DNA from 3 places in the Actinoplanes sp. NPDC019969 genome. Region 3 is predicted to be linked to each of the others. Evidence: riboswitches for the same ligand, from Rfam matches in the RefSeq annotation. Region 3 holds a riboswitch; each other region holds the start of a gene.
The links. A riboswitch is a leader RNA that binds a small molecule or an ion and turns the genes downstream of it on or off. The one in region 3 is predicted to bind cyclic di-AMP.

Region 1 (6,058 bases), on a different contig from region 3:
ATCCACCGGATCGAGAACCGCTCGTCCCGCCCGGCGGTCAGCGTGCACGTCTACGGGCCGGCGCTGTCCAGCATGACGAAGTACCGCCTGAGCCCGGCCGGCCTCGAGGTCCTGACCGTGGAGCGCGCCGGCGCCCAGTGGTGAAGGCCAAACCGCGTGTTGAGTTCGGCCGCTATTCGCGCCCGTACTCCACACGCCGTCGGTGTTGTCTAGAGCGGGTAGACCACGCCGGAACGGCCGCTGTAGAGGTGCCGGGTGCCGTCCACCTCACGTCCGGAGTTGGGCGCGTCCAGCCAGACGATGTAGGCCGCGCCCGGGATCAGGCCGGTCAGCGTGGTGCTCATCGCACAGCCGGTGCCCGGGGGCACCTCTTTCCACTCCGGCTCCGGCTGGGCGCCGTACACCAGCTTCTGCGGCACGGCGGTGACCCGGTAGTTCGAGCCGTACTGGGTGGGCCACTCGACGGTCAGCGAACCGGAGCCCGGCGTCACCTCGACCGGGATCAGCACCGCCTCGGTCCGGGTCCAGTTCTTCGTGCAGCTCGGGTCGGGAGCCGGCATGGAGAGCGACGTGGTGGGCGTGGCGCTCGGCCGGCCCATCGTCTCGGACGGCGAGGGCGTCGCCTTCCCCTCCGCCACGTTGATCCACGTGGCGCCCTCCCGGGCGGTGGCCGACGACTCGCCCGCCGTGTCCCCGCCCAGTCCCAGCGCGGCGCAGCCGCCGAGGGCCAGCGTTGCTCCCGCCAGCACGATCGCCATACCGGTACGCCGCATGCCGTCCTCCCCGTTCGGTGTCTCCTCCCGATCGGCCACGGCCGCCACCGCCTTAGGACGCCGGGCGCAGCCGGTGACCGGCCATCTCCAGTTCGCCGTCGAGCACGTGGATCGGCGTCTGGATGCCGGACTCGTCGTTCAGCACGACCGACTCGCCGTCGATCCAGTAGGTGCCCTTGGCGGGCTGCCTGCGGCCCGCCACCTCGCCGGCGTAGGTGCCGTCGATGTGCAGCTTGAGCCGCACCACACCGTCGGTGCTGCGCCAGGCGCCGACAACGGCCCCGCCGGTCAGCACGCGGGGGCGCGCCGACGCCGGCCGGGAGTTCACGGCCGGCGTGCCGCCCATGGCGATCGCGAGGATGGATGCGGCGTCGAGCACCGTGAAGTCGACGCGGGGTTCACAGGAAGTGGCCATGGTCTCCGGCTCCGGTAGGGGATCGCCCTCTCCGGTCGGCAGCACACGGCTCGGCTCTCTGGACTTCTGAGTTGCAGAAGGGAGCTTTCCGGGACCCGAACGGGTGCGGGGTCAGCCGGTGGCGCGCAGCGCCGCGGTGACCGCCACGGTGAACTTCTCCAGGTAGTCGTCCTCGATCGGCTGACGGGCCACGGCCAGACGCCAGTAGAGCGGGCCGAGGATCATGTCGACCGCCACGTCCGGGTCGGTGCCCTCGGGCAGCTCGCCCCGGGTCACGGCCTGGCCGATCAGCTTCTCCCCGACGGCCTGCTGGTGCGTGCGCAGGGCCCGCTGGAGGGTCTCGGCGATCTGCGGGTTGCGCGCCGCCTCGGCCATCAGGTCCGGGATGATCTGCGAGGCCATCCGGTGCTGCAGAGCCGTCTTCACGATCAGCAGGAGCAGCGCGAGGTCGCCGGCGAAGCTCCCGGTGTCGGGAAGCGGCACTTTCCGCTCCGCGACATCCGAGATTATCTCCATTACCATCTCGAGTTTGTTGCTCCATCGACGGTAGATGGCGGTCTTGCCGACCCCGGCTCGACGCGCCACCGCCTCGATGGACAGCCTGCCGTAACCCACCTCCGCCAGTTCGCTCATGACCGCGTTGCGGATCGCCACGGTGATGTCGCCTCGGAGCACCGCCGCTCCGGCTGGTGCCCGCTTGATAGTCGCCACAGAGTCACTATAGCGCTACGACGTAACGGTTGCGTTCCGCCGTTTGGTCGGCTACCGTCACAGCGACGTCGATACGAACCCGTTCCATCGGCGTCGGCGAGGGCCTGTCATGCTTTTTGCTGTGACCTCGCATCAGGCATCGGAACCCGCCCCCGGCGGGCCGACGAGATCGGAGCACCATCCCATGCCAGAGACGGCGGTCGCCTCGGCCGACGCCGGCCTCTCCCTCAAGGAGCTGGCCCGGCGCCATGGTCTGAGCTCTTCCGGACGGCTGCCCAGCCTTCCGGAGTACACCCGGCAGTTGTGGGAGTACCGGCACTTCGTCCGGGCGCACGCCGGAGCGAAGATAACCTCCTCGCTCGGCAGCACCAAGCTCGGCGCGGTGTGGCAGGTGCTCACACCGGTGATCAACGCCGCGGTGTACTACGTGATCTTCGGGTTGGTGCTGAACACGCACAACTCGATGGACAACTTCATCTCGTACCTGTGCATCGGGGTCTTCGTCTTCCAGTTCACCCAGTCGTCGGTGCAGATCGGGATGAACTCGATCACCGGCAACATCGGCATGATCCGCGCGCTGCACTTCCCACGGGCCACCCTGCCGGTCTCGGCCGCGCTGGTGGAGATCCGCAACTTCGTGGTCGCGGTGGTCGTCCTGCTCGGCATCGTGCTGATCGACGGTGAGCCGCTCACCTTCCAGTGGCTGCTCGTGGTGCCGATCCTGCTGCTCCAGTCGATCTTCAACACCGGGCTCATCATGTTCATGTCCCGGTACATCACCAAGATGAGCGACGTACGGCAGCTGGTCCCGTTCATCATGCGGTTCTGGCTGTACGGGTCCGCCGTGCTCTACCCGGTGACCCAGTTCGAGAGCGTGCTGAGCGGCTGGCAGCTCCAGGTCGTCGAGGCGAACCCGATGCTGGTCTTCATCGAGCTGACCCGCCACGCGCTGCTCGAGGGCACGACGCTGGCCAACCCGCCGCTCGTGCTGTGGATCCAGGCGACCGTCTGGAGCCTGGCGGTCGGCATCCTCGGTTTCGTCTACTTCTGGCGCGGAGAGAAGGGCTACGGCCGTGGCTGACAACGAGCGCGTCCCCACCGTCATCGCCGATGACGCCCACATCATCTACCGCGTCCTGCAGGGCCCCGGCGCCGGCAACAGCCCGCTGGCCAGCTTCAAGCGCATCGCCACCCGGACCAAGAACACCAACGTCCGCGAGGTGCACGCGGTCAAGGGCGTCAGCTTCGTCGCCTACCGCGGCGAGGCGATCGGCCTGATCGGCACCAACGGCTCCGGCAAGTCCACCCTGCTGCGCGCGGTCGCCGGCCTGCTGCCGGTCTCCCGGGGCGGGATCTACGCCGCCGGCCAGCCGTCCCTGCTGGGTGTGAACGCGGCCCTGATGAACGAGCTGCCCGGCGACCAGAACGTCGAGCTGGGCTGCCTCGCGATGGGCATGTCGCCGGCCGAGGTGCAGGCGAAGAAGGACGAGATCATCGAGTTCTCCGGCATCAACGAGAAGGGTGACTTCTCGTCCCTGCCGATGCGGACCTACTCGTCGGGCATGTCGGCCCGGCTGCGGTTCTCCATCGCCGCCGCGAAGCAGCACGACGTGCTGCTGATCGACGAGGCGCTGGCCACCGGTGACGCCAGCTTCCGCAAGCGCAGCGAGGCGCGGGTCCGCGAGCTGCGCGCCCAGGCCGGCACGGTCTTCCTGGTCAGCCACAGCGAGCAGTCGATCCGGGACACCTGCGAGCGGTGCATCTGGCTGGAGGCCGGCCTGATCCGCGCCGACGGCCCCACCGCCGATGTGATGAAGGAGTACGAGGCCTTCTCCCGCAGGTAGGCCCCGTACTCCTCCGGGTGTTTCTAGTTGACCGACAGGTGCACGTGGTTGGTGTGGTCGCTGGACGGGTCTCCGCCCGCCCCGCTGTACGACTTCCAGCCACTGCTCGGTAGCCAGATCCGCCGGTACCAGATCACGTAGAGCACGTCGAGGGTCTCGGCGTTGTTGATGAAGTAGTTCGCCAGGTTGTCGCCGTAGGTCTTGTCCGACCCGGTGGCGTCACCACCGAAGGTGCCCTTCTCCGAGGAGAAGTCACACGCCCGCCCCTTGGGATGCTCGCCACTGTTCTGCGTCCGCCAGCACTTCGTGTAGCGGGTGAAGCCGTCCGCACGAGCCTCGTTGTAGGCGTGCAGCAGGGTCGGCGTGACACAGCCGCCGGTGCCGGTCGGGTCCGTCTTGTTGCAACCGGATCCGCTCGGCCCGGGGGCCGCGTCGGGGCTGTCGCCGCCGTCCGACGACGAGCGGGCCTCGGCGCCCTGGTTGGCCGCCTTGAGAGCGGCCTCCGCGGCGGTCTTCTGCTTCGCCATCACGGTGACCTGCTTCTGCTGGTCCCGGACGGTGATGTCGATGGCGCTCTTGGCCTTCTGGCGGGCTTCCAGGGTGCTCTTGAGGTCCTGGATCGCCTTGTTCTGGTCGGCCGCGATGGTGGCCAGGGTCTCGGCCCGGTCCATGAAGCCCTCGGGCGAGTCCGCGCTGAGCAACGCCGCCATCGGGCCGGCCCGGCCGGCGGTGTACGCCTGGCTCGCGATCATGTCGAGGGTCTTCTGCTGCGGCCCGACCGCGGCGTCCAGGCGCTTGACCTCCGCGGCCAGCTTGACCTGCTGGGCCTTCGAGGCCTTCAGCTTCTTCTGCGCCTCCACGAACCCGCTGGAGGCCTTCTCGAGTTGTTTGATCAGGGCGGCCGAGCCGCCCTCGCCGTCGTCCCCGGTGCCTCCGGGTGCGGCGAGCAGCCGGGGGGCCGCGGTGGCCGGCGTCGCGGTGACGGCCAATCCGCACGCGGTGATCAGCAGCGCCAGCAGCGCCGCTAATCGCCGCGCAGTGAACTGCAGCACAGGCGTTTCCTTCCGTCGGCCGCCGGCCGGGTTAGCTGACGGGTTCGGGACGAAGGAAAATCCCTACCGCTCGGCGCGGATTCACCCCGGTGGGAATTGGATCCCCGGCTCGCCGATGGTGACGATTAGGCGGCGGTTCCCATGCGGAACCGCAACGACCATACCGAAGCGATCGACGGATCGACAGTTCTTGTACTTCCCGCGATTGCCTCACCACATGTAGTGACAGCAATTACAGAAAGTGGTTGCAAGGTAACACTTTTGACGGTTCTCCGGGCCTGATACGCAGCGATATCTCGGGTAAACTGGCCGCCGGTCCTGCCAGGACGGCACCGCCCCCGAGTTGCCGGCAGGCCGCCGCCCAATCGCTGTGAAAGGCGAGCCGGGGAACCAGGTAACTGGGGTGTATCCGCAGTTTGCGGTAGGGATCGCTTCCGTCCCGAACCCGTCAGCTAACTCGGTCGGCGGTGCGACGGAAGGAACTGTTGATGACAGCAAGTCCCCGCCGGTGGCTGATACTCGCCCTGGCGCCGCTGGTGGCTGCCGCAATGTTCATGGCACCGGCCACCCCCGCGTCTGCCGAGCCCGGTGGCACCTCGGCGACACCCGCCGAGGACGCGGAAGACAAACTGATGTCGTCGGTGATGGAGTCCACCAACCGGCGCTACGTCGCCGCGAAGGCGGCGGTCACGGCATCGGTGAAGGCACAGAAGCAACTGAACGCGGAGATCAAGGCCGCCGAGGCCCGCCGGAGCGCGCTGATCCCCGAGGTCAACTCCATCGCCCGCCAGCAGTACATGACCGGCGATGTCAGCACGCTCAGCTACCTGCTCAGCAGCGACTCCTCGGGCGACTTCCTGAACAAGGCGGTCTCGCTCGAAGAGATCAACGGCGTGCACGACAGGAAGCTGAACGAGCTCAACACGGTGGTCCGCGAGGTCACCGAGAAGAAGACGGCGCTCGACGCCGAGGTCAAGAACGAGCAGACCCAGCTCGCGGTGCTGCAGAAGCAGAAGGACTCGGCCGCCGAGCAGATCGAGCTCCTCGGTGGCAACACCGGTATCAACGACACGATCAGCAAGGGCTTCGTCGACGCGACGTCGAAGATCGCGGCCCCGGCGCCGCGGAACTCCAGCGGTGGCTTCTCCCCGGAGGGCTGCACCGAGGAGGACCCGCTCAACGGCGGATGTGTCACCAAGCGGACGCTGCACATGTACAAGCAGGTCAAGAAGGCCGGCTTCAACATGTTCGTGAACTGCTACC
Region 2 (6,058 bases), on a different contig from region 3:
CATCGCCACGTTCCGGGCCGTGCCGAACCACGCGTCGGTCGACGGCCGCACCTCCCGCGCCGCCGCCAGCATGTCCGCCTGGTTGATCATGCGGACCTCGCCGCCGGCGATGGAGTCGCGCATCGCGAACTCGGCGGCGGTCTCGCACAGGTGCGCCAGGTCCGCGCCGGAGTAGTGCTCGGTCGCCGCGGCCACCGCGCCCAGGTCGATCCCGGCGATCGGCCGGTCCCGCAGGTGGTACTCCAGGATGGCGACCCGGGCCGGCCGGTCCGGCGGCAGCACCAGCACGGTCCGGTCCAGACGGCCCGGCCGGCGCAGCGCCGCGTCGACGTCCCACGGCGCGTTGGTGGCCGCCAGCACGAACACCCCGTCGTTGCCGCCGTCCACCCCGTCCAGTTCGGTGAGGAGCTGGTTCACCACCGTACGCATCGACGACTGCAACTGGCTGCGCTTGTGGCCGAGCGCGTCGATCTCGTCCAGGAACAGCACGCACGGGGCGTGGCCGCGGGCGGACTCGAACAGGTCGTGCAGGTTGCGTTCCGAGCTGCCGATCCACATGTTGAGGACGTCGGTGATGCTCAGCGAGACGAAGGCGGCGCCCATCTCCCCGGCGACCGCCCGCGCCAGGAACGTCTTGCCGCAGCCGGGCGGCCCGTACAGCAGCAGCCCGCCGCGCAGGCTCTTGCCGAACAGGGTCCGCAGCTGGGGGTTGCGCAGCGGGCCGAGGAACGACACCTCGAGCCGCTGCTTCACGTCGGCCATGCCGCCGACGTCGTCGAGGGTGATCGCCGACCGTTCGACGTCGAACGCCCGGTCGGCTTGCCCGCGCACCGGATCCGGCGCCCCGTCGGCCCCCGCGAACCGGGGCGGCACCGAGTCGCCGAACTGCTCCTCCATCGCGGCCCAGTCGATCTCCCGCGCCGGCGGGCGTTCCGTGGTGGGCGCGGGCTCCGGAGCGGGCCCGCCGAGCGCCCGGGTCATCAACTGCTGCGCCGCCGTGTTGCCCGGCTCCCGCGCGAGGATCGCCGCGGCGTGCCCGATCGCCTCCGGGCCGCGGCCCGCGGCCACCAGCATCTCGGCCAGGTGCAGCCGCAGCGTCAGGTCGTCGGGCCGGGCCTCGACGGCCGCCAGCAGGCTGTTGATCAAGGCATCGCTCATGACAAGCGATTATGCCCGGCGCGGCCCAGCCCGCCCGCCACCCGGACGGGGTGCTCCACCGGGAACGCGAATGTGATCTGAAACTCCCCCACTCGGCCTTGTTCGCGCTGTTCCGGGGCCTGGCCAGCGGGTGACGCCGGTCCACTTTCGGCGACGGGGTGGCCACGCACGGATACGATTCGCCGAGCCGCTCCTTGTGGTTGAACGGTGACACTGCCGGGCAAGGGGCTGTCGACAAGCGACGCCGGGTCGCAGGACCGGTCCCGGCGGGAATTCGAGGTTCTGATGGCGATCACTCCGGCGGACATCCACAACGTGGACTTCCGGAAGCCGCCGATAGGCAAGCGCGGTTACGACGAGGAGGAGGTCGACGCCTTCCTGGACGAGGCCGGGCAGGAGCTGGTCCGGCTGATCGAAGAGAACGGCGCGCTCAGCGAGCGGTTACGGCATACCGGCGGCGATCCCGGGGTGGCCGTCACGACGGTGCTGAACTCCGAGGTCGCCGAGCTGACCGCCCGGCTGCGGCAGATGCGCGAGGGCCTGGCCCGGGCCGAGCACGAGGCCCGGGAGATGCAGATGCGGCTGCAGCGCGCTCACGAGGAGGCGCGGTCGGCGCCGGCCGGCCCGCCGGCCGGTGACGGTGACGTCCGGGTGCTGATGATGGCGCAGCGGACGGCGGACGAGCACGTCCGGGACGCCCAGCGCGAGTCGGCGGATCTGCTGGCCGGCGCGCGGGCCGAGGCCGACCAGGTCACCGGGGACGCGGAGCGGTCCGCGGGCGCCATCGAGGCGGACGCGCAGCGCAGCCACACCGAGGCGATGGACGATCTGGCCCGGAGCCGGGCGGCCGTGATCGAGGAGATCGCCCGCCTGGACCAGCTGGCCGTCGGCTACCGCTCGGCGCTCGGCGACCACGTCCACCGGCAGCTGCAGGACCTGGACGGGGTGCCCGGCCTGCCGGCGCTGGCCGACGGCCGCGCCTGACACGAAAGAGACCGCCGTCGGACTGCGACGGCGGTCTCCGCGGGATGATCGGCGATCAGCCCGGCCGGCGGTAACCGGCGATGGGCCCCCGGTCGATGGTCGCCATCCGCACATGGTCACCCGTGTGCGGAGCGTGCACCACCATGCCGCCTCCGATGTAGATGGAGACGTGGTGCACGTCGGAGAAGTAGAAGACCAGGTCGCCCGGCTTCAGCTCCGCGCGGCTCACCGGCGTGGTGGAGCCCCACTGATCCTTCGTGTAGTGCTCGAGGTGCACCCCGACCGATTTCCACGCCTCCTGCGTCAGACCCGAGCAGTCGTAGCTGTTCGGGCCGTTGGAGCCGAAGACGTACGGCTTGCCGATCAGGTCACACGCCTTCTGGGCGGCACGGCCGCCCTTGTCGTTCGTGTAGGTGACCGGGCAGGGGCCGGTGCGCAGCGGGCCGTCGTCGGCGTTCGCCTTGCCGTACGCGGCGATCCGGAGCTGCTGGAGCTTCGTGATCTCCTTCTCGATCGCGGTCTTCTTCTGCTTGAGGTCGGTGTCCCGGACGGTGATCTCCGACGTCATCCTGTCGACCGCGGCCTTGTCGGCGGCGTACTTGTCCCGCAGTTTGGTGACCTCGACGATCGACGCCTTGCGGTTCTGGGCGAGCTGGTCGAGAAGGGTGAGCTTCTCGGCGAACCCGTCCGGGTCACCGCTGAGCAGCGCGTTGGCCACGCTGGGCGGCCCCGCGATGTAGGCGTCGACGGCCAGCCCACGCACCTCGACCATCGCGGCGTCCACCTGCTTCTGCAGCGGGGCCAGGGTCTTGGCGAGCGACTTCTGCTGCGTCCGCAGCTTGGTCAGCTTGTTGTGGGTGTTGTTGTAGTCCTCGATGACGGGCTCGAGCTTGTTCCACTCTCCGTCGATCTGCGCCTCGACGTCAGACGGCGAGGGAGTGGCGTAGGCGACGGACGGACCCGCGAGAACGATGCCTACCGTGGCCATGACGGACAGCAGCAGGGTGCGCATCCGTTTCACGTAAGCGCGTTGTCCTTTCTTCCCACTCGGCCGCCGACCGGGTTAGCTGACGGGTTCGGGCGGGAAGTCTGCCCGGCCGCCCTCCGCAGGAAGGCGGCTTCACCCCAGTTGCTCGGTTCCCCGGTTCGCATCCGCGATTAGGCGGTGGTTCGCCAGATCAGCCGGTTGACCGATGGGGGGCTGCCGAACCGGGGACCACCGTACTCGGATCAAGGCGGCAAATGAAGGTCGCACACGCCGCCGCACGTTACGCACTGTCAGCAACACGGAGCGTGATCAAAAAGGCCAGGTGTTCACGGCCCTGCCCAGCCACGGCACCACCAAGATCACGGTGGGTAGCACCAGCAGGCCGGTCGCGGCGGCCGCGCCGGCCACGGTGAGGGCGGCGGAGGCGCGGTCCGGATCGGACAGGCGGGCCAGCCGGCGGCGCCGGGACTCCCCCTCCGGGTCGGCGGTCACCTCCTCCGCCAGGGGGACGGCGTCGGCCAGCGTCGCCAGGGCGGCACGCAGCGGACCCGGGCCGGTCCGGCGCCGTGCGGCGTCGTCCGCCACCATCTCCAGCAGCAGATGTACGGCGTCGAGGGGCACCTTCGAGCGCAGCGGCCGCGGCACCGCCTGATAGAACGCCGTGAACGACTCCATCACCAGCTCGTGCCGGTGCCGCAGGTGGGCGCGCTCGTGGGCGAGGACGGCGTCGACCTGGTCACGGTCGAGCACGCGCAGCACCCCGTCACTGAGCACCACCCGGGGCTGACGGCCGGGCACGCAGTAGGCGAGCGGCAGGGGGCCGTCGAGGACCCGTACCTCCTCGCCGCCGAGATCCTCGTGGCGCTCGACCCGGTCGAGCAGGTCCACGAGCATCCGGTGCCGGGCGCGGCGGGCGCGGGCCCGGGAGCTGACCCGGACCAGCGAGACGATCAGCCGGATCACGATGGTCGCGGCGACGGCCAGGGAGAACAGCAGCGCGGCGACGGTCTCCGGGTGGTGGGCGCCGGCGGCCCGGGCCATCTCCTCCGGAGCGGCGAGGACCACACCGAGGGCGCAGAGTACGGCGGTGAGCGTCAGTGACTGCCAGAGCAGGACGCCGGCGACCGGGGCGCGGTCGGTCCAGCGGGCACGCGCCAGGACGGTCGGCACGACCAGTGACAGGGTCAGGCCGAGGGCGCCGAGCAGGAGGGCGGTCACCGCTCGATGTTACGGGCCTTCTCGATCAGCGCCGTCAGAGCTTCGGGCGGCAACTGGCCGACGAAGTAGGCGAGGGCGGCGTCCCGGTCGGGGGTGGCGCTGAGTGCGTCGAGCATCACACCGGCGGTCATCTCCTCGCGGGTCTGCGCGGGGGCGTACCGGTAGGCGCGGTCGGCGCGCTGCTGGACGACGAGGCCCTTCTTGGCGAGCCGGTCCAGGACGGTCATCACCGTCGTGTACGCCAGGTCGCGGTCACGACTGAGCAGCTCGTGCACCTGCCGGACGGTGAGCGCCTCGCGCGCGTCCCACAGTTTCGTCATGACCTCGCGCTCGAGATCGTTCCTCGCCATGTGAGCCACTCTACTTCAAGACGTCGTACTACGCGTCGTAGTATCTACTACGAATCGTCGTAGAGGGGTTGCCATGGACGTGCTCGACCTGACGCGATTGCAGTTCGCGGTCGTGACGATCTACCACTACCTGTTCGTGCCGGTGTCGATCTGCCTGTCCGCCACCGCGGCCGGGCTCCAGCTCGCCTGGATGCGCACCGGCAAGGACAAGTACCTGCACCTGACCAAGTTCACCGGCAAGCTGCTGATCGTCACGTTCGCCGTCGGCGTGGTCACCGGGCTCGTGCAGGAGTTCCAGTTCGGGCTGGGGTGGAGCGCGTTCGCCCGGTTCTACGGCGACGTCTTCGGGCCGACCCTCGCGATCGAGGGCATGCTGGCGTTCTTCCTCGAGGCCACGTTCCTCGCGCTGTGGTACTTCGGGTGGGACCGGCTCCCCCGCCGCGTCCACGCCGCCACCATCGTGGTCGTCGCCGTCGGGACGCTGCTGTCGGCGTACGTCATCCTGGCCGCCAACTCCTTCATGCAGAACCCGGTGGCGTACGCGTTCGACGAGACCACCGGCCGCGCCCACCTCACCAGCTTCACCGACCTGATGACCAACGAGGTGGTGCTCGCCGCGTTCCCGCACACCATGGGCGGCGCCGCGATGGCCGGCGGTGGCCTGCTGATGGCGATCGGGATCTGGCGCGCCGTCGCCGACCGCGCGTTCCTGACCCTGTCGAAGGTGGGCGCGTGGACCATGCTCATCGGCGGTGCCGTGACCGCGATCAGCGGCGACCACCTCGGCAAGGTGATGACCGCCGTGCAGCCGATGAAGATGGCCGCCGCCGAGGCCCTCTACGAGACCACCACCGCGGCGCCATTCTCCCTCTTCGCGATCGGGGAACTCGGCCACGACCGGCCGTTCTTCAGCATCGAGATCCCGGGACTGCTGTCGTTCCTCGGCACCGGGTCGTTCGGCGGCACCGTGCAGGGCATCGACGACCTCCAGGCGCAGTACGTGGCCCAGTTCGGTCCCGGCAGCTACGTGCCGATGATCCCGGTGGCGTTCTGGACGTTCCGGCTCATGATCGGTGCCGGGGTGCTCGGGATGGCGCTGGCCGCGTACCACCTCTGGTCCACCTGGGAGACGACCCGCCGCGTACCGCTGCTCCCCCGGATCCTGCAACCCGGCGGCGGAACGCCGCGCTGGCTCACGCGGTTCGTGCTGATCGCCCCGATGATCCCGGCGGCCGCCAACACGTTCGGCTGGATCTTCACCGAGACCGCCCGGCAGCCGTGGCTCGCGTTCGGCATCTCCACGGTCGCCGACGGCATCTCCCCCGGCCTCACCCGCGCCGAGGTGATCGCGTCACTGGCC
Region 3 (6,058 bases):
GGCGGTCACCGACCTCGGCGCGCGGCTGCGGTCGCTGTCGCACATCGCCGGTCTGCGGCGTACGCCGTCGCAGGTCGCCGTGGTCGTCGACTACGAATCGTGGTGGGCCGCCGAGCAGGACTCGCACCCGACCGGCCGGCTGCGTTACCGGCAGGAGGCCCTGGACTGGTACACCGCCCTGCTCGACGCCGGCATCCGCTCCGACGTGGTGCCGGTCGGCGCCGACCTTTCCGGCTACCGCCTGGTCGTCGCGCCGATCCTGCACATGGTCCCGGATCCGCTGCGGCAGCGTCTGGAGGCGTACGTGGCGGGCGGCGGCCACCTGGTCACCACCTACTTCTCCGGGATCGTCGACGAGAACGACCACGCCTGGCTCGGCGGCTACCCGGGCGCGCTGCGTGACCTGCTCGGCATCCGGGCCGAGGAGTTCGCGCCGCTGCTCGACGGCGAGACCGTGGAACTCACCAACGGCGCCACCGGCACCCTCTGGTCGGAACGGCTGGAGGTCACCGACCCGGCGGTCAAGATCCTTGCGGGGTACGCCGGGGGCGGCGGGCCGGCCGTGACCCGCCGCGAGGTGGGGGCGGGCTCGGCGGCGTACGTCTCCACCCGCCTGGGCCCGCAGGGTCTCGCCACCGTCCTGGACGATCTGCTCACGCCCGCCGGAGTGGCCAGCGAACTGCCGCCGGAGCTGCGCGGCACGGTGGAGCTGGCGATCCGCGGCGACGTCCGCTTCCTGATCAACCGCACGCCGCACCCGGTCGGCCTGTCCACGATCCCCGGCGCCCCGCCCAAGATCCCCGGCCGCGGCGTCGTCGTGTGTTGAGTTCGGCCGTCCTGCGCGCCCGAACCCAACACGCTTTCTGGTGTGTTGGGTTCGGCCGTCCTGCGCGCCCGTACTCGACACGCTTTCTGGTGTGTTGGGTTCGGCCGTCCTGCGCGCCTGAACTCAACACGCGCTTTCTGGTGTGTTGAGTTCGGGCGGCATACGCGTCCGAACTCAACACGCGGTCAGGGGTGGTACTCGCGGATCACGTCGGCGCCGTCGCGGGCGGTCTCGGCGAAACCGGCCTTCTCGGCGACCCGGGCGGACCCCGCGTTCGCCGCGTCGTGCCGGATCGCGACCCGCTCGATGCCGGGCAGCGTCAGCGCGACCCGGGTCAGCACGTTCACCGCCGCCGTCATGTGACCGCGGCCGGTGAACGGCGTCCGGATCCAGTAGCCGATCTCCAGCACGTCCGGCCCCATCCGGGTCATCAGCCCGATCGAGCCGATCAGCTCCCCGACGGTCGTGAAGATCGCGTAGTTGAACTGGGTGGCCTCGGCCCACTCGGTCACCGACCGGCCGATGTACTCGCCGGCCTGGGTCAGGTCGTAGGTGTCGGTCGCCCACGGCAGCCACGGCTTGAGCTCGGGCAGCGACTCGCGGACGGCGGCGGTCAGCTCGGCGGCCCATTCCGGTTCCCACCGTTTGAGCACCAGTTCACCGGCATTGATCATTTCGGGCGGTTCCATGATCCTCATTGTGCCGGTCTATATCGCAGGTTAGGGATGGGGATCCCGCCGCAGCCAGATCCGCCGGGGCCGCCGGGACGACAGACTTCTCCCCATGTTGATGCCAGCGCCGTCCGGCAGCCCGTACCACCGCCTCGCCCGCACCCCCGCCCACCGCTGGTGGCGTACCGTCCTGGGGTCGCTCTTCATCGTGATCTGCGGGTTCGTGGTGATGTTCGCCGGCTGGTTCGCCTACACCGGGGCAGCCGAACTCACCGGCCGCCCGGACGGGCCGGACGGCCTGGCCGGTTTCGGCCCGCTGCCCGATCTGGCGGTGGGGTTCCTGTCGATCGCGGTGTTCCTGCCGTTCATCCTGCTGGCCGCGCGGCTGATCCAGGAGCGTCCGGCCGGCACGCTGTCCTCGGTGGCCGGGCGGATCCGGTGGCGCTGGCTGATGCTCTGCCTGCCGGTCGCGGCGGTGACGATCGTGCTGTTCCTGACCCTCGGCACGGCGTTGCTGGCGGTCACCGGGGAGGACGCCGGACTGGGCGATCCGCTCGCCGGCTGGGGCCCGTTCCTGCTGTCCGGCGTCGTGATCCTGCTGGTGGTGCCGGTGCAGGCGGCCGCCGAGGAGTACCTGTGCCGGGGCTGGCTGCTGCAGGGGCTCGGCGCGTGGATCCGCAACCCGTGGGCGCCGATCCTGGTGCAGGCGGCGGTGTTCGCGGCGCTCCACGGCTGGGGTACGCCGTACGGCTTCGCGGATCTCATGGTCTTCGGGGTGGTCGCCGGCTGGGTGACGGTGCGCACCGGCGGCCTGGAGGCGGCGATCGCGCTGCACGTGCTGAACAACGTGCTGAGCTGCCTGGTCGCGGCCGCCTTCGGGCAGCTGGCCATCGACGAGACGGCGGCGGACATGCCGTGGCAGGCGGCGCTCGTCGATCTGCCGGTGCTGATCGGCTTCGCCCTGGTGATCGTGTGGCTGGCCCGCCGCCGGCGGCTCGCCACCGCCACCCCGATCGTGGCCCCCGGCGTCGCGGGCGGTTCGCGCCTCATGGCCGCCGCGCGATGAGCCCGGCTGGTTGTGGTGGCTGTCTCGAGCGGCCGGAGACAGCCACCACGACCAGCCCTGTTGTCGGCACGATGCGGGAAATGAGGTCTAAAAAGGAATAGTCCCGCAATTTCCGGGCGCAACTAAGATCAAACCGGGCAAATACTGAGAAGAACGTCACTATCCCGGGCCGAAAGCTTGGCTTCCGGCCCATCGACGTGGTTACCGTCGGGCCGTCCCGCGACGCGGGCACTGTGGACGGACCGCCGAGTCCTGCCGCCGCCCACAGACTCGATTCCGACGGCAGGAGCGGGGGACCCAATCTTCGCGGCGCTTCCCACAGCGCCTTGGGGTGAAGCCGTGCCCAGCACGGCCGGGACGCCTATCCCGAACCCGACAGCTCACCTCGCAGGCGTGGAGGATCATCCATGTCTCGGATCGTTGGTAGACGAGTGCGCCTCGCCCTGACCACCCTGGTCACCGCCGGTGTCGCCGGAGCGGGCGTGCTGTTCGGCCCGGTCGGCGGAGCCCAGGCCGCCGCCCGGCAGGTCAACTGGGACGTCGTCGCGAAATGCGAGTCCGGCGGGCGCTGGCACATCAACACCGGTAACGGGTACTACGGCGGCCTGCAGTTCAGCCGCAGCACGTGGAAGTCGAACGGCGGAACGAAGTACGCCCCGACCGCCGACCGGGCCAGCAAGGCCCAGCAGATCGCCATCGCGGAGAGGCTCTACAAGAAGCGTGGCCTCAAGCCGTGGCCGGTCTGCGGCAAGAAGCCGGGCGTCTACAGGTCCGGCTCCGCCACGAAGCCGAAGCCCGCTGCCAAACCGAGCGGCAAGACCTACGTGGTCCGCTCCGGCGACACCCTCGCCTCGATCGCGAAGAAGTTCACGATCAAGGGCGGGTGGCGTACGTTGTACGCGCACAACAAGGACCGCCTGTCCAGCCCGAACCGGATCTACCCGGGCCAGCGCATCCGGCTGTGACCTACCGGATCAGCGCCTGCAGGATCTGATCCGCGTGCGTCCAGAGCAGAGCGCCGCCCGCGCCCGCCACCACGTGCCGGCGGGCGTGCGGCAGACGTGACGCGCACGTGGCGCCCAGGTCCGGTGAGTGCACCGGGCTGGTGTCGGCGTCGCCGTACCAGAGGTCGACCGGGATCCGCACGTCCGCCGGATCGAACGGCCAGCGCGCCGACGCCAGCACCGTGTCCCGGGCGTACCCGCCGGGCCCCTGCGTGAAAGCCTCGCTCAGGGCCCGGCGGTACGCGACCTCGAACACCGGATCGGTGTAGACGGCCCGGTCGGCCGCCCCGGCCATCGACAGGATTCGCTGCCAGAACCCGTCGGCGTCACCCCAGCCGGCGAAGAGCTCCTCGGCGCCCGCCGGATCGGCCCGCACCGCCTCGACCATCGCGGCGACGTCCGGGATCAGCGACCCCGCGAACGCCGGATGGGCCAGCTCGTCGGTGCCGGCCACCACGGCCGCGGCGTCCAGGATGCCGGCGGCGGCACAGGCCAGCAGGAACGGGGCGCCCTGCGAGAAACCCACGCCGCGGACGCCGGTGAGCCCCCGCGCCGCGAACAGCCGCGCCATGTCAGCGGCGAATCCGGGCAGGGTCCGGCCGGGGGCCGGGTCCGACGCGCCGAGCCCGGGACGGTCCACCGACACCAGCCGGACACCCCGGTCACCCAACCCGGCGAGCAGATGGGCGCCGAACCCGAGCGACCGGCTGGTGGCGGCGCCGGGGCTGAACAGCACCGGGAGACCGTCCGTGGGTCCCCACTCGGCCCAGCCCAGTCGCCTGCCGCCGGGAAGCGGGGTCGTGCCGAGCCGGTCCGGTGAGGTCACGTTCTTGTCCACGGGACGCCATTCTCAGCGTTCGGCCGCGTCATGTCGCCCGGTTTTCTCCGGCCAGGCGGGGCCACCAGCGCCGGACCGCCTCGACTGCCTCGTGCACCCGGGCGACCGCTCGCGGCCCGCCCGCGCCGCGGACGATGTCGACCGCTGCGGAAAGACGGTCAAGGCCATGGTGCCCTTGTCCTCCAGCTCCCGGGCCAGGGCGAGGGCTTCCGGGCCAGGGCGAGGGCTTCCGGGCCAGGGCGAGGGCTTCCGGGCCAGGGCGGTGCGCTGAGGCTCGGTGGATTCCAGGGCGATCTCGGCCGGCGCCCACGGGACCTCGCCGGCGGTCAGCGCACCTGACGGAAAAACGCGCGCAGGTCGTTCACCAGCAGGCCGGGGACCTCCAGCGCGGGGAAATGCCCGCCGCTGCCGTGTTCGGACCAGAGCCGGATGTCGGGGTACCGCCGGGCCGCCCAGCGCCGCGACGGCCACGGCACCTCGGCGTGGAAGAGCGACGCGCCGACCGGAACGTCGACCGGCTCGGCGTCCACCCCGGTGATCCAGCCGGCGATCCGTTCGATGCTCTCCGCGTACAGCCGGGCCGACGACGCGGCCGTCCCGGTCAGCCAGTACAACGTCACCTGATCCAGGATCTGATCCCGGGTCAGGCCGTCACCCCAGGTCAGGAGCTTCTCCCCGAGCCACGCGCAGAGTCCCGCCGGTGAGTCGACGAGCCCGTACCCCACGGTCTGCGGCGCCGTCCGGTGGATCTCCGAGTACGCCGACGCGGACCGCCCCCGTTCCTGGATCCGCTGCAGCGCCGTCCGCTCGGCCTCGGTGAGATCGCCGGGTCTCGCCGGATCCGGGCCGGCCAGCGGGGGGATCAGGTGGATCCCGGCCACGTGGTCCCGGTGCCGCGCGGCGAGACAACTGGACACGCTGGTGCCCCAGTCGCTGCCCGCCGCGCCGTACCGGTCATAGCCGAGCCCCGCCATCAACTCCGCCCAGGCGTCCGCGATCCGTTCCACACCCCAGCCGGTGGTCGTGGGCTTCCCACTGAACCCATAGCCCGGCAGCGACGGAATCACCACGTCGAAGGCGTCCGCCGGGTCATCGGGATCGGTCAGCGGCCCGGCGAGATCCACCAGCTCGAGCACCGAACCCGGCCACCCGTGCGTGATCACCAGCGGCATCGCCCCGGGATGCGGCGACCGGGCATGCAGCACATGAACATCGACCCCCTGCACGGTCACCATCGACTGCGGGACCGCGTTCAGCCGCGCCTCCGCCGCCCGCCAGTCGTAGCCGTCCGCCCAGTACTCAGCGAGGCCGCGCACCACGTCGAGCGGAACGCCCTGCTCCCAGCCGTCCACCGGCGCCGCCTCCGGCCAGCGCGTCCGGGCGAGCCGCTCCCGCAGCTCCGTCAGCTCCGCCTCCGCCACCTCGACCCGGAACGGCCGCACCTGGATAGCCATCCCGCCAGTCTCCGCCACATCCGCCACCCGCGCAGCGTGCCGAACCAGCAGCCGAACTCGCGCTGATCATCTGACAGGAGAGGGGGAGACACTCAGTTCCAGTGGCTCGCGGTGCTGGCGGCCCGGTGGCAGTCCTCGCAGAGGAACAGGCTGCGGAATCCGGAACCGTGCTCGCGGATGGAGGAGGTCACCGTGGCGG

Region 1: linked by a shared signal. The riboswitch ahead of ACZ3II_RS35985 (coiled-coil domain-containing protein) and the one ahead of ACZ3II_RS11050 (transglycosylase family protein) in region 3 are both predicted to bind cyclic di-AMP.
Region 2: linked by a shared signal. The riboswitch ahead of ACZ3II_RS26370 (C40 family peptidase) and the one ahead of ACZ3II_RS11050 (transglycosylase family protein) in region 3 are both predicted to bind cyclic di-AMP.

Annotation. Positions count from the first base shown of each region.
Region 1 is NZ_JBVHFK010000014.1:265,985-272,042, reverse strand. Features, by position in the region: gene ACZ3II_RS36015 (cysteine dioxygenase) at 1-144, shown strand, start outside; gene ACZ3II_RS36010 (fibronectin type III domain-containing protein) at 210-812, opposite strand; gene ACZ3II_RS36005 (Atu4866 domain-containing protein) at 826-1,188, opposite strand; gene ACZ3II_RS36000 (TetR/AcrR family transcriptional regulator) at 1,300-1,899, opposite strand; gene ACZ3II_RS35995 (ABC transporter permease) at 2,084-2,980, shown strand; gene ACZ3II_RS35990 (ABC transporter ATP-binding protein) at 2,973-3,743, shown strand; gene ACZ3II_RS35985 (coiled-coil domain-containing protein) at 3,767-4,795, opposite strand; cyclic di-AMP (ydaO/yuaA leader) riboswitch at 4,800-4,937, opposite strand; cyclic di-AMP (ydaO/yuaA leader) riboswitch at 5,144-5,276, shown strand; gene ACZ3II_RS35980 (coiled-coil domain-containing protein) at 5,284-6,058, shown strand, end outside.
Region 2 is NZ_JBVHFK010000009.1:153,609-159,666, forward strand. Features, by position in the region: gene ACZ3II_RS26360 (ATP-binding protein) at 1-1,158, opposite strand, end outside; gene ACZ3II_RS26365 (DivIVA domain-containing protein) at 1,366-2,142, shown strand; gene ACZ3II_RS26370 (C40 family peptidase) at 2,198-3,154, opposite strand; cyclic di-AMP (ydaO/yuaA leader) riboswitch at 3,180-3,317, opposite strand; gene ACZ3II_RS26375 (M56 family metallopeptidase) at 3,440-4,348, opposite strand; gene ACZ3II_RS26380 (BlaI/MecI/CopY family transcriptional regulator) at 4,345-4,698, opposite strand; gene ACZ3II_RS26385 (cytochrome ubiquinol oxidase subunit I) at 4,772-6,058, shown strand, end outside.
Region 3 is NZ_JBVHFK010000003.1:194,100-200,157, forward strand. Features, by position in the region: gene ACZ3II_RS11035 (beta-galactosidase) at 1-826, shown strand, start outside; gene ACZ3II_RS11040 (GNAT family N-acetyltransferase) at 1,012-1,515, opposite strand; gene ACZ3II_RS11045 (lysostaphin resistance A-like protein) at 1,610-2,563, shown strand; cyclic di-AMP (ydaO/yuaA leader) riboswitch at 2,825-2,967, shown strand; gene ACZ3II_RS11050 (transglycosylase family protein) at 2,971-3,528, shown strand; gene ACZ3II_RS11055 (alpha/beta fold hydrolase) at 3,530-4,405, opposite strand; gene ACZ3II_RS11060 (epoxide hydrolase family protein) at 4,732-5,859, opposite strand; gene ACZ3II_RS11065 (hypothetical protein) at 5,952-6,058, opposite strand, start outside.